2 linked regions of the Piscinibacter sp. HJYY11 genome follow. The protein of the gene in region 1 binds, or shares a complex with, the protein of each later gene. Links are inferred from orthologs where the notes say so. Each region holds a gene or a part of one and is shown on either strand. Other genes may lie near its edges.

The links.
Region 2: the proteins of tsaD (region 1) and tsaB are in contact, whole or in part, in a solved structure (PDB 4WQ4), measured with the Escherichia coli proteins. The link is inferred for Piscinibacter sp. HJYY11 from one-to-one orthologs.

The regions. Positions count from the first base shown.
Region 1 is NZ_JAERQZ010000001.1:1,028,584-1,034,904, forward strand. Bases 1,496-4,301 are described here. They hold tsaD (tRNA (adenosine(37)-N6)-threonylcarbamoyltransferase complex transferase subunit TsaD), read right to left. Parts: upstream 3,512-4,301; coding sequence 2,480-3,511; downstream 1,496-2,479. Other genes in these bases: JI745_RS04665 (pyridoxal phosphate-dependent aminotransferase), read right to left, coding at 1,496-2,483; JI745_RS04675 (hypothetical protein), read left to right, coding at 3,704-3,991; JI745_RS04680 (ANTAR domain-containing response regulator), read left to right, coding at 4,069-4,301. In the rest of the region: pnp (polyribonucleotide nucleotidyltransferase), read right to left, coding at 1-706; rpsO (30S ribosomal protein S15), read right to left, coding at 914-1,183; more of JI745_RS04665, read right to left, coding at 1,332-1,495; more of JI745_RS04680, read left to right, coding at 4,302-4,719; JI745_RS04685 (ABC transporter substrate-binding protein), read left to right, coding at 4,984-6,231; ntrB (nitrate ABC transporter permease), read left to right, coding at 6,259-6,321.
Region 2 is NZ_JAERQZ010000001.1:4,027,455-4,033,803, reverse strand. Bases 2,127-4,960 are described here. They hold tsaB (tRNA (adenosine(37)-N6)-threonylcarbamoyltransferase complex dimerization subunit type 1 TsaB), read right to left. Parts: upstream 3,988-4,960; coding sequence 3,265-3,987; downstream 2,127-3,264. Other genes in these bases: dacB (D-alanyl-D-alanine carboxypeptidase/D-alanyl-D-alanine-endopeptidase), read left to right, coding at 4,043-4,960; rimI (ribosomal protein S18-alanine N-acetyltransferase), read right to left, coding at 2,768-3,268; JI745_RS18845 (uracil-DNA glycosylase), read right to left, coding at 2,127-2,754. Also shown: JI745_RS18850 (EAL domain-containing protein), read right to left, coding at 1-1,949; more of JI745_RS18845, read right to left, coding at 2,005-2,126; more of dacB, read left to right, coding at 4,961-5,656; JI745_RS18825 (SemiSWEET transporter), read left to right, coding at 5,661-5,942; JI745_RS18820 (hypothetical protein), read right to left, coding at 5,946-6,349. UniProt on the Escherichia coli protein: Required for the formation of a threonylcarbamoyl group on adenosine at position 37 (t(6)A37) in tRNAs that read codons beginning with adenine.

The sequences.
Region 1 (6,321 bases):
GCCAATCCCAGGCCGGCTTGCCGGCATCACGCACCAGCTCGTTGATCGCGGCGATGGCGATGTTGCCTTGCTCGTGGCCGAAGACCACGCCGCCGAGCATCACTTCTTCGCTCAGCTGCTGTGCTTCGGACTCGACCATCAGCACCGCGGCCTGAGTGCCGGCAACCACGAGGTCCATCTGCGAATCGAGCAGCTGGGTCTTGCCGGGGTTCAGCACGTACTCGCCGTTGATGTAGCCCACGCGTGCGGCACCAATCGGGCCGTTGAACGGGATGCCGGAGATGGCCAGCGCAGCGCTCGCGCCGATCAGCGAGGGGATGTCGGCCGAGACTTCGGGGTTCAGCGACAGGACGTGGATCACGACCTGCACCTCGTTGTAGAAGCCGTCCGGAAACAGCGGGCGCAGCGGGCGGTCGATCAGACGCGAGGTCAGGGTCTCGAGCTCGCTCGGGCGGCCTTCACGCTTGAAGAAGCTGCCCGGGATCTTGCCGGCGGCGTAGGTCTTTTCGAGGTAGTCGACGGTCAGGGGGAAGAAGTCCTGACCAGGCTTGGCGTTCTTGGCGCCCACGACGGTGGCGAGCACCACGGTGTCTTCCATGTCGACGAGCACCGCACCGGAAGCTTGGCGGGCGATCTCGCCGGTTTCCAGCTTGACGGTGTGCTGGCCCCACTGGAAGGTTTTGGTGACTTTGTTGAACATGCTCATGCGTCTCTCCTATTGCTTGTCAGCGCCTTCACGGGCGGCGCCTTCTGCCCGGAGCACAACAACCTGGCGCGATGCCATTCCAGCGGGGCTCGGCTTCAGAAGAAGCGCCGGTGGAATGACACATCGTCATCAGTGGCTGTCGGTCTCCAAATGCAAAGAGCCTGTGCTGGCAGAGGTCCAGACAGGCTCTTCACTTTTAGCTTCGGCTTACTTGCGCAGACCGAGCTTCTGGATCAGAGCGGTGTAGCGCTCTGCGTCCTTGTTCTTGAGGTAGGCCAAGAGGCTCTTGCGGGTGTTGACCATCTTCAGGAGGCCACGGCGGCCGTGGTGGTCCTTCAGGTGGGTCTTGAAGTGGGGGGTCAGCTCGTTGATGCGAGCGGTCAGCAGCGCGACTTGGACTTCGGGGGAGCCAGTGTCGGCAGCACTGCGGGCATTGGCCTTGACGATTTCGGCCTTCTTGATATCAGCGACAGACATGTCAGTTTCCAGAAAAATCCGGTCGCCGGCGCCTGCATTAATGACGCTGCGGTTTCCGGTGTTGCGACTTGCGGTAGCGGGAGAAACCTTCCCGCGCCGTGCTTGGTGCCTGTGCCACCGGCAGACCGGCGAGCGCAAAGCCCGTCGATTATAGCCGAAGGGCCTCAGCCAGTCGGTCCACCCCTTGCACAAGCCGGGCAGGGTCGCGGGCCGCGAAGCACCAGCGCAGCCAGCCCTCCGCTTCATCGCCAAAAGCCGAACCGGGGGCGAGCCCAAGGCCGTGGCGTTCGACCAAGCGCTTCGCGAAGGCCAGGGAGTCGTTTTCGCCCTCGACGCGAAAGAAGGCATACATCCCGCCACGGGGCACCGCCACTGTCACCCGGGGCAACGACGCCAAGCGCGGGACGAGCGTGTCTCGGCACACCTGCAGCCGGCTGACCAGCCCAGACACCGACTCCCCGGCCTGGGCCAGCGCCGCCAGGCCCCCCTTCTGCACGAACACCGGCGCGCAGGAGGTGTTGAACTCGATCAACTTGGCCACCTCGCCCGACAGCCCCGCGGGCAGCACCAGCCAGCCCAGACGCCAGCCAGTCATCAGAAAGCTCTTGGAGAAGCTGTGTGCGACGACGAGCCGGTCGGCCGGGTCGGCGATGTCCAGGAAGCTAGGCGCCGCCCGGTGGCCGGGTTCGAAATAGAGGCGCTCGTAGACCTCGTCGGCCACGATCCAGCTGCCGGTCAGGCGGCAGCGGTCGAGGATGGCCTGCTGCTCGGCGCGCGTCAGCGTCCAGCCGGTCGGGTTGTTCGGTGCATTCAGGATCACGGCGCGCGTGCGCGGTGTGATGGCCTCCAGCAGCGCCTGCAGGTCGAGCTCCCAGGCACCCTCGCGCACCGCGAGCGACACCCGATTCACCCGTGCGCCGAGGATCACCGGCTGCGCCGTCACGTTGGGCCACACCGGCACCACGGCCACCACCTCGTCGCCGGGTTCCAGGAGGAGCTGGCTCGCCAGCATCAAGGCGCTCACACCGGACGAGGTGACCGCGATGCGCTCCGCCGCGACCGGCAGGTGCAGCTCGCTCACGTAGGTGCTGAGCGCCTCGCGCAGCGCCGGCAGCCCGAGGTTGTGCGAATAGAAGGTCTCGCCTGCCTGCAGTGAGGCGATGGCGGCGTCCCGCGCCGGGCTGGGCGTGACCTCGTCGCTCTCACCGAACCAGAAGGCCAGCACGTCGCTGCGGCCGATGCCGGCGTTGGCCACTTCGCGGATCCTGGAGCCCGGCAGGCTGGCGATGGCGTTTCTCATACGGTCGACAAATCCCAGCGTGGCTGCACGTTGAACCCGTATTCCCGGCGCGGCTGAGCCAGGCCGCGCTGCAGCCGCATCGCCGCGGCCAGGGCGATCATGGCGCCGTTGTCGGTGCACAGGGCCAGCTCGGGATAGTGCACTTTCGCGCCTCGCTTGACGCAAGCGGAATTCAGCTGCTCACGAAGGCGGGCGTTGGCCCCCACGCCGCCCGCAACCACCAGGCGCTTCAGGCCGGTCTGCTTCAACGCCGCGAGCGACTTCTTGACCAGCACCTCGACGATCGCTTGTTGGGTCGAGGCCGCGAGGTGCGCCTTGTCCTGCTCACAGACGTTGGAGCCGAACTTCAGCGCCTGGGTGCGCACCGCCGTCTTGAGGCCCGCAAACGAAAAATCGAGATTCCCGCTGTGCAGCAGCGGACGCGGCAGCTCGAAGGCGTCGGCACTGCCAAACTCGGCCAGGCGTGCCAGCGCAGGCCCGCCCGGGTAGCCCAGGCCCAGCATCTTGGCCGACTTGTCGAAGGCCTCGCCTGCCGCGTCGTCGATGGTCTCGCCCAGCAGTTCATAGCTGCCGACGTCGTCGACCCGCATCAGCTGCGTGTGCCCGCCCGACACGAGCAGGGCCACGAACGGAAACTCGGGCGGGTCGACCGACAGGAATGGCGACAGCAGATGTCCTTCCAGGTGATGCACTCCCACCACCGGCTTGCCGAGCGCCGCCGCCAGGGAGCACGCCACCCCGGCCCCCACGAGCAGCGCACCGGCCAGACCCGGGCCGCGGGTATAGGCGACCACATCAATGCCTTGCAACGCACACCCCGCCTCAGCCAGCACATGGCCCGTCAACGGCAGGACCCGCCGGATGTGGTCACGCGAGGCCAGCTCGGGCACCACGCCGCCATAGGCCTGGTGCATGTCGATCTGGCTGTGCAAGGCCTGGGCGAGCAGCTTCGGAACACCCTCGGCACCAGCCTCGACCAGCGCCACACCCGTTTCATCGCACGACGACTCAACCCCCAGGACTTTCATCGCGACGAGTGTACCGAGCACAACACTCGGCCCTGAAAAGGCTGTGGATCCCTACAGCAGCCCATCGGTGTTTTCCCGCAAACGCCACCCTCGCCCCTTCCAATGCACCGCAATGGCGCTCTACCCTGCGCGTCCCGGCCCGAAACCTGCGTGTGCCGGGCACACAAATATGAGAGTCGTTGGGGGATCCGCATGAAGGAATACCGTCTGCTGGCCTGGGCCGAGTTGCCCGCGCCCTACCACCGCATGGCCTACCGGCGCATGCTCACCGACCTGTCGCACCGCTACATGACCATCAGCCAGCTGGTGTCGGCCAGCGGCCTGAAACGGCAGGAGGTCCGCGACTTTCTCGACATGCTCGAAAGTCGCGACCTGCTGGTCGACCGAGAGCTGTTCGCCAACGAATCCGTCTTCGACTCGCTGCGCCCTCTGGGTGGCTGGTTGCGCAAGGCCCTGAATACGTCGGCCAGGGACCACTGAAACTGCCAACTCCATCACGAAGCCCGCGTCCCGCGGGCTTTTTGCTTTCTGGCGTGGATGTTGCTCATTCATGCACCATGAAAGCGCCCCTGCGCCCTGCTATTCCGGCGACCACCCTGCGCATCGTCATCGTGGCGCCCGACCTCGCACCCGATGCGTCCGACCCTGAAGCCGGCACCGAGGCGGAACGTTCGCGCGCGCTGCGCATCGGCCTGTTGGAGCACGGCTACAACATCGTGGCCGTGCTGCCGGCCGACGTCTTCCTGCCCGACCGCCTCGCGCAAATCGCGCCCGACATGATCATCGTCGACGCCGAAAGCCAGGCGCGCGACACCCTGGAGCATGTGGTGATGGCCACGCGCGAGGAGCGCCGCCCGATCGTGCTCTTCACGAACGACGACGACACGACCCACGTGGGCGCTGCCATTGCGGCGGGGGTGACCGCCTATGTGGTGGCCGGCCTCGCGCCCGAGCGCGTGAAGCCCGTGCTCGACGTTGCCATGGCGCGCTTCCAGCACGAAGAGGGGCTGCGCCGCGAGCTGGCCGACGCACGGACGGAGTTGTCAGACCGCAAACTGATCGACCGCGCGAAGGCACTGCTGATCCGCCACCACGGCCTAAGTGAAGAAGAGGCCTACGCAAGGCTGCGACGCACCGCAATGGAGAAACGCCTGAAGCTCTCTGATGTGGCGCAGCGCCTCATTGATGTGAGCGACCTGCTCGGCTGAGGTGCGGCGCACGCGTTCGCACACCGCCTTGGTGCAGTGCAACACCCGAAACACCGCAAAAAGCCCTGGCACGGGCCTTGCGAAATGAACGGCAGAAGGTCAACGGCGATCTTCTGAAGACATCGGCAGCGCACCAAAGACGGTGCGGTGTCGACAGGACGATGGCGTCCCCACGCGTTGGGCTAACCCCCAGCAAGTGCGGACGCCTTTTTGTTTTCTCTCTTTAGTCGCTTCGTCATTTCACTCACGCACCGAGACCACGCCATGACCATCGAACGAAAGGCACTCATGAGCCGCCGCACCATCATCAAAGCCGCTGCCGCCACAAGCGCCACGGGCCTTGTCCCCGGCCTCAACACCGCCGTCTACGCCGCTGGCTCCGACAAGCCCGAGAAGGAAGAAGTCAAGATCGGCTTCATCCCGCTGACCGACTGCGCCTCGGTGGTTATGGCCTCGGTGCTCGGCTTCGACAAGAAATACGGCATCAAGATCATCCCCACCAAGGAGGCCTCGTGGGCCGGCGTGCGCGACAAGCTCGTCAACGGCGAGCTCGACATGGCCCACGTGCTGTGGGGCCTGATCTACGGCGTGCACCTCGGCGTGTCGGGCCCGAAGAAAGACATGGCCATCCTGATGAACCTGAACCACAACGGTCAGGCCATCACGCTGTCGAAGAAGCTGTCGGAGAAGGGTGCTGTCGACGGCCCGTCGCTCGCCAAGCTGATGAAGGCCGACAAGCGCGAGTACACCTTCGCGCAGACCTTCCCGACCGGCACGCACGCCATGTGGCTGTACTACTGGCTCGCCACCTACGGCATCAACCCGATGAAGGACGCCAAGGTCATCACCGTGCCGCCGCCGCAGATGGTGGCCAACATGCGCGTGGGCAACATGGACGGCTACTGCGTCGGCGAGCCCTGGGGTCACCGCGCCATCATGGACGGCATCGGCATCACCGGCGTCACCACGCAGGACATCTGGAAGGACCACCCGGAGAAGGCGCTCGGCACCACATCGGAGTTCGTCAAGAAGTACCCCAACACCTCGCGCGCCGTCGTGATGGCGATCCTCGAGGCCAGCAAATGGATCGACGCCAGCCTGCAGAACAAGCTGAAGATGGCCGAAACGGTCGCCGACAAGAGCTACGTCAACACCGGTGTGGACGCGATCAACCAGCGCATCCTCGGCCGCTACCAGAACGGCCTCGGCAAGACCTGGGACGACCCGAACCACATGAAGTTCTTCAACGACGGCTCGGTCAACTTCCCCTACCTCAGCGACGGCATGTGGTTCCTCACCCAGCACAAGCGCTGGGGCCTGATCAAGGACCACCCCGACTACCTCGCGGTGGCCAAGCAGATCAACCAGATCGACCTCTACAAGGAAGCTGCCACCGCCATGAAGGTCAGCGTGCCCAAGGACGCGCTTCGCCCCAGCAAGATGGTCGATGGCGTGGTCTGGGACGGCAAGGACCCGAAGAAGTACGCAGACGGTTTTGCCATCAAGGCTTGACGACGACATCACCCCAAGGAGTACGCCATGGTCAGTGCAGTCTTTCATTCCCCCCTTGACGCCTCGAAGCAGGAGCGTGCCGCCAAGGCC
Region 2 (6,349 bases), 3.0 Mb from region 1 along the record:
GCGGTGAAGCCGCTGGTCTGGAACTGCACGGTCGAGAGGTTCACCGCCACGGGCACGCACAGGCCTTCTTCATGCCAGCGGCGCGCACAGCGCATCGACTCGCGCAGCACCCACTGGCCGATGGGCAGCATGAGCCGCTGCTGCTCGGCGAGCGGGATGAACATGTCGGGCATCAACAGGCCCCGTTCGGGGTGGTTCCAGCGGATCAGCGCCTCGGCACCGACCAGCACGCCATCACGCGAACGCACCTGCGGCTGGAAGTGCAGCACGAACTCGCCTCGCGTGAGCGCCTGCGACATCTGGCTCTCGAGCACCAGCGCGTCGTAGGCGGTGCTCGCCATCGCCGGCGTGAAGAACTGATAGTTGGCACGCCCGCGCGACTTGGCGAGGTACATCGCGGTGTCGGCGTGCTTGATGAGGTCGTCGGCCGTTTCGCCGTCGTGCGGGAACATCGAGATGCCGATCGAGGGCGTGACGGAGATCAGGCGGCCATCGGCATTCACCGGCACCTCGATGCGCGCGAGCAGCTTGTGGGCCACTTCCTCCACGTCCATGCGCTGCAACGTGCGCGGCAGCAGCACGATGAACTCGTCGCCGCCGAAACGCGCCACCACGTCGGTGCCGCGCAGGCTCTCGGTGATGCGGCGCGCGATGGTCTGCAGCAGGGTGTCGCCGACCAGGTGGCCGAGCGAGTCGTTGACGCGCTTGAAGTGGTCGAGGTCGATGAAGAGCAGCGCCACCTGCGAGTCGTCGCGGCGCGCCGCGGCGATCATGTGGCCCAGGTGTTCCATCAGGCTCAGGCGGTTGGGCAGGCCGGTGAGCGAGTCGTTGTGCGCCAGCCGGCGGATGTGCTCCTGCGCGGCGTGGCGGTCGCGGATGTCGCGCACGATGCTCATGCGCAGGCGCTCGCCGTGGCGCTCGATGGTGCGCACGATGAACTCGACCGGGATGCGGCGGCCGTCGCGGTGCAGGACCACGCTCTCGTAGGCCACCTCGCCGTGGGCCTCCATCACCGCGGACACACGGGCGATCTGGTCGGAGGGCAGGAAGTCGAACACATGCCGGCCGAGGATCTCTTCCAGCGGGTAGCCCACCAGCTGGCATAGCGGATCGTTGGCGTCGGTCAGGTAGCCGTTCCTGTGGAAGAGGATGCCTTCCACGCTGGCCTGCATGAACTTGCTGAGACGCTCTTCCGATTCGCGCACGGCCTGCTCGGCGAGGCGGTGCTTGGTGATGTCGGCCACGAGCACGAAGGCGGCCAGCAGGGTGCCGTCGGCGGCGAGGTGCGGGATGAGGTTGACCTCGAGCCAGTGGCGCTTGCCCTCGGGCGTGCGCATCTCTCGCTCGTAGGCGGCGGGCTTGTGCTCGCGCAGCAGGTAGTCGACGTAGGGCTGGATGACCTCGGCCGCCGCGTCGCCCACGATCTCGGCGAAGGTGCGGCCGATCACCGAGCGCTCGTCGAAGCCGAAGGTCTGGGCGTAGAGCTTGTTGGCGTAAAGGCAGCGGAAGTTCGTCGCCTCGAAGTAGGAGATCAGCACCGGCACGTTGTCGGCCAGCAGCTGGAACTGCTCTGCGCGCGAGCGCGAGGCGATCTCGGCACGGCGGCTGTCGCTCACGTCGTGCAGCACGCAGACGTAGCAGCCCTGTTCGTCGAGCCAGGTCACCTGCAGGTCGAGCCAGGCTTCGCCCCAGCGCAGGTTGCCCGAGAGCGGCATGCGCACGCTCAGGCGGAAATCGCGGCGTGCGGCCAGCTGGGTGGTGAGCGCGACGCCGGAGTCGGCGGTCAGGAGTGCGGGCAGCGATACCGAAATGCCCCCCGAGCCCACCTGTTCGTGGAAGCCGCGGTTCGCGTGCAGCACCGTTCCGTCAGGCGCGACCCAGGCCAGCATGCAAGGCAGGCTGTCTGCGTCGGGCAAGTCGCTGTCGCGCAGGAACGGGCGAAGGGTCATGGCGGGCCATGATAGCCGTGGCCCCCTGATTCCGCCCCTCGTGGAGACGCTCAGCCTAGGGGGTGGCCGGCGCCTTCGAGAGCAGCTCGCGCGCGAGGCACAGGTCGTCCCAGGACTTGGCCTTGTCTTCCGGGTTGCGCAGCAGGTAGGCCGGGTGGTAGGTCACGACCAGCGGCACGCCCTGGTACTGGTGCACCCGGCCCCGCAGGCGGCCGATGGGCTCGTCGCTGCGCAGCAGGCTCTGCACCGCGAATCGCCCCATCGCGAGGATGAGCCGCGGCTGCACGAGCGCGATCTGGCGGATCAGGAACGGCTCGCACTGCGCAAGCTCGGCCGGCTCGGGGTTGCGGTTGCCGGGCGGGCGGCACTTCACCGTGTTGGCGATGTAGACCTGCTCGGCCGGCGGCGCATCGCTGCGCGTCAGGCCCACGGCGCGCAGCATGTTGTCGAGCAGCATGCCGGACTTGCCGACGAAGGGCTCGCCCTGGCGGTCTTCCTGCTCGCCCGGGGCTTCGCCGACGATCATCCAGTGGGCGCGCTCGTGGCCCACGCCGAAGACGGTGTTGGTGCGGCCACTGCACAGCTTGCAGGCGGTGCAGCCGGAGACGGCGGCGCGCAGCGCAGCCCAGTCCATGGCGTCGACACCCAGGGCGCGCGAGCCGGGCACGGCCTTCGGTTGCGGAGGCTGCACCACGGCCGGTGCGGCGGGCGTCGCGGCGGCTGTGGGCTCCGCCACCGCCTCGGCCACCGTGGCCGGCCCGGGCTCGCCCGTGTTCCACACGCGGATGCCCATCTCGGCGAGCATCGCGACCTGGCGCTCAGTCCACCCCACGCACGGCCTCCAGGGGGTAGCTCATCACCATCGCGTCTTCGCGGCCGCTCGGGTGTTCGTCGCGCGAGGCAGGGTAGTAGCCGCGGCGCAGGCCGATGGGGCGGAAGCCATACCGTTCGTAGATGCTGCGTGCGCGCAGGTTGCTGCCCCGCACCTCGAGCCAGATCTGCTGCGCCCCGCGCGCACGGCCCAGCGCGCACAGCTCGTCGAGCATGAACCGCGCATGGCCCTGGCCCTGTGCCGACGGGGCGACGGTGATGTTGAGCAGGTGCAGTTCGTCGACGCCCTCCATCGCGATGAAGTAGCCGAGCAGCTCGCCGTGGGCACCGTGCAGCACCTGCGCGGCATACCCCGCGGCGAGCGAATCGATGAAGTTGCCACGCGTCCACGGGAACGGGTAGGCCTGCAGCTCGATGGCGAGCACCGCGTCGAGCTGCTTCACCGTCATCGGCAGCAGCAGGCGTTCGTCGCGCAGGACCGCACTCATGCCGCGGCCTCCTTCGCCATGCGCACCGCTTCACGCTCTTGCGTGGTGAGCGCGACCTTGTCGCGCAGGTACACCGGCAACGCGTGCACGGCATCGGTGGTGCAGCCGTCCGCCAGATGCTGCGAGGCCACCTCGATCAGGGCCGCTGCACGTGAACGCTCCTGCCGCACGGCGGTGGCCGCACCCAGCATGAGCCGATCGCCGAACGCATCGAGCGCCGAACCGGCGACCACCGCGGGCGGTGCCGCCTGCCACACGGCGTTCAGGGCCTCGACGGCATAGAGCGCCGGCGCCGACTGCACCGACCAGCGGCCGCCACTCCAGCGGTAGGCCCCGGCATAGATCTCGTCCATGCGCGCGTCCATCGCCACCCACAGGTCGGCGTCCGCAACATCCCCCAGCTGGGCCCGTGCGTCCTGCGCCACGATCAGCAGGCTATCGACCGGCACCACCGGCTTGCCGGCGCCGAACGCCAGGCCCTGCGCGACCGAACAGGCCGTGCGCAAACCGGTGAAAGCCCCCGGGCCGCAGCCGAACGCGATGGCATCGAGCTCCTGCATGCGGCAGCCCGCATCGGCCAGCATCGCGAGCACCTCGGGCACCAGCCGCGCCGAGGCCTTGGCACCGCCGGCCTCGTCGCGCGCGCGCACGCCGTCGGCCGTGAGCAGACCGATGCTCATCGTGTCGGTCGAGGTGTCGAAGGCCAGCAGGCGGGTCATGGCAAGAGTCTACCGGGCGCCCCTCGCGTCACAGGGCGCATGCGATCATCTCCCCATGCTGATACGCGACATCGTGCGCGGCCTGGCCGCAGCCAGCCTGATCTGCCTGAGCACGCCAGCCACCGCGGCCCCCATCGTGGGCCTGCCACCCGAGGTGGACGCCGCCCTGCAACGCGCAGGCGTGCCGCGCGAGGCAATGGTGGTGGTGGCACACGAGGTCGGCGCGCCCGAGCCGCGGCTCGTCTGGCAGCCGCAGCTGCCGGTGAACCCGGCCTCGCTGATGAAGCTCGTGACGACGAGCGCCGCGCTCGACCTGCTCGGCCCTGCGTGGGCCTGGAGCACGCCGGTGTGGATCCAGGGCACAACGCTCAACGGCGTGCTCGACGGCAACCTCGTCATCAAGGGCTCCGGCGACCCGAAATTCGTGCAGGAGCGGCTGTGGCAGGTGCTGCGCCGCGTGCAGCAGCTGGGCGTGCGCGAGATCCGTGGCGACATCCTGCTCGACCGCAGCGCCTTCAAGCTGCCGCCGCACGACCCGGGCGCGTTCGACGCCCAGCCCTACAGCCCGCAGAACGCCGGTGCCGATGCGCTGCTGCTCAACTACAAGTCGCTGCAGCTGACCTTCACGCCCGATGCCACGCGCGGGCTGGCCATCGTCTCCAGCGAGCCGCCGCTCGCAGGGGTGCGCATCGACCTCACCGTGCCGCTGTCCGACCGGCCCTGCGGCGACTGGCGCGACGCACTCAAGCCCGACTTCACCGACCCGCAGCGCATCCGCTTCACCGGCCAGTACCCGGCGGCCTGCCCCGAGCAGTTCTGGCAGGTGGCCTATGCCGACCCCGCGAGCTACAACGCCCGCCTGCTCGCCGGCCTGTGGCGCGAGATGGGCGGCAAGCTGATCGGGCGGGTGCGCGACGGCAAGGCGCCCACCGAAGCGCCCAGTTTCCAGGTCGCCTCACCCGCGCTGCCGGAAGTCGTGCGCGACATCAACAAGTTCAGCAACAACGTGATGGCGCAGCAGCTCTTCCTCACGTTGCCGCTGGCACTGCCGACATCGCAACGCAGTGCGCCCGCCACACCCGAGCAGGCACGCGACCTGCTCCAGTCGTGGCTCGTCGACCGTTTCGGCGACACGGCGCGAGGTGCGGTGATCGATGGCGGCTCCGGCCTGTCGCGCAACACCCGCCTCAGCGCTCAGCTGCTCGCGCGCCTGCTGCAGGGCATGTACGCCGGTCCGACGATGCCGGAGCTGATGAACTCGCTGCCGGTGATCGGCGTCGACGGCACCCTGCGCCGCGCCCGCAACGGCGCCACCGGCCGCGCGCACCTGAAGAGCGGCTCGCTCAACAACGTGGCCGGCGTCGCCGGTTACGTGTTGAGTGCGGGCGGGCGGCGCTACGTGCTGGTGGCGGTGGTCAACCACCCGGGCGCCAACGTGGCGCGGCCGGCGCTGGAGGCGATGGTGCAATGGACCGCGAACGACTTCACGCCGCCCGTGCCACCGCCGCCGTTGGACATGCCGCCACCCGTGCCGCAGGTCCCGCAGGTTCCAGCCCTGCCGCCGGCATCGCCGCCCACGCCGCCTGCCGCCGCTCCGTCGGCGCCGGTCGAGGCGCCCCCGCTGCCCGCCCCCGCCTCGGCGCCCGCGTCGGCACCACAACCCGCTTGACCCGATGAACTTCGTCTCGCTCGAATGGCTGGGCTACATCGCCGCCACGCTCACCACCGGCTCGTTTGCGCTGCAGGCCTGGCACACGTTCCGCACACGTGACGTGAGCGGCATATCGCTCGGCATGTACAGCGCCTTCACGCTGGGCGTGGCGCTGTGGCTGGCCTACGGGCTGGTGCTGCGCTCATGGCCGATCACCATCGCCAACATGGTGACGTTGGCGCTCGCGCTGAGCATCCTCGCGATGAAGGTGGCGATCGAGACGCGCCGGCGGCGCCGGCGCTGAACCTCAGAACGGGTTGTTGCGTGCGCGGTAGATTGCCGCGGAGCCAATACGGCCATGCAGGTTCGCGCCCAGCTGGTAGGGCCCTGCCCAGAGGTAGTCGGACGCGCGGTTGGTCTGCGCCCCGGTGACCAGGAACGAGGGGTTCTCGTCGCAGTCCGGCAAGGCGTTCACGCACGCGGCGGTGTCGACGTTGGCGATGCCATAGGACGACGGAGACGTCACCGCGGCCAGCACCAATTCGTCGCCGAGCACCAGGCCGACCGAGTGGCCGCCGCCGCGCACTTCCTGCAACTTGACGCGCAGGCGGGCGTTGAAACGCTCGGTGAGAAGCTGCAGCAGCCCTCCCTGCCCGGACGCCCGACCCGCCGGCGTCAGGGCCACGTTGGGAATGGTCGACACGATCACAC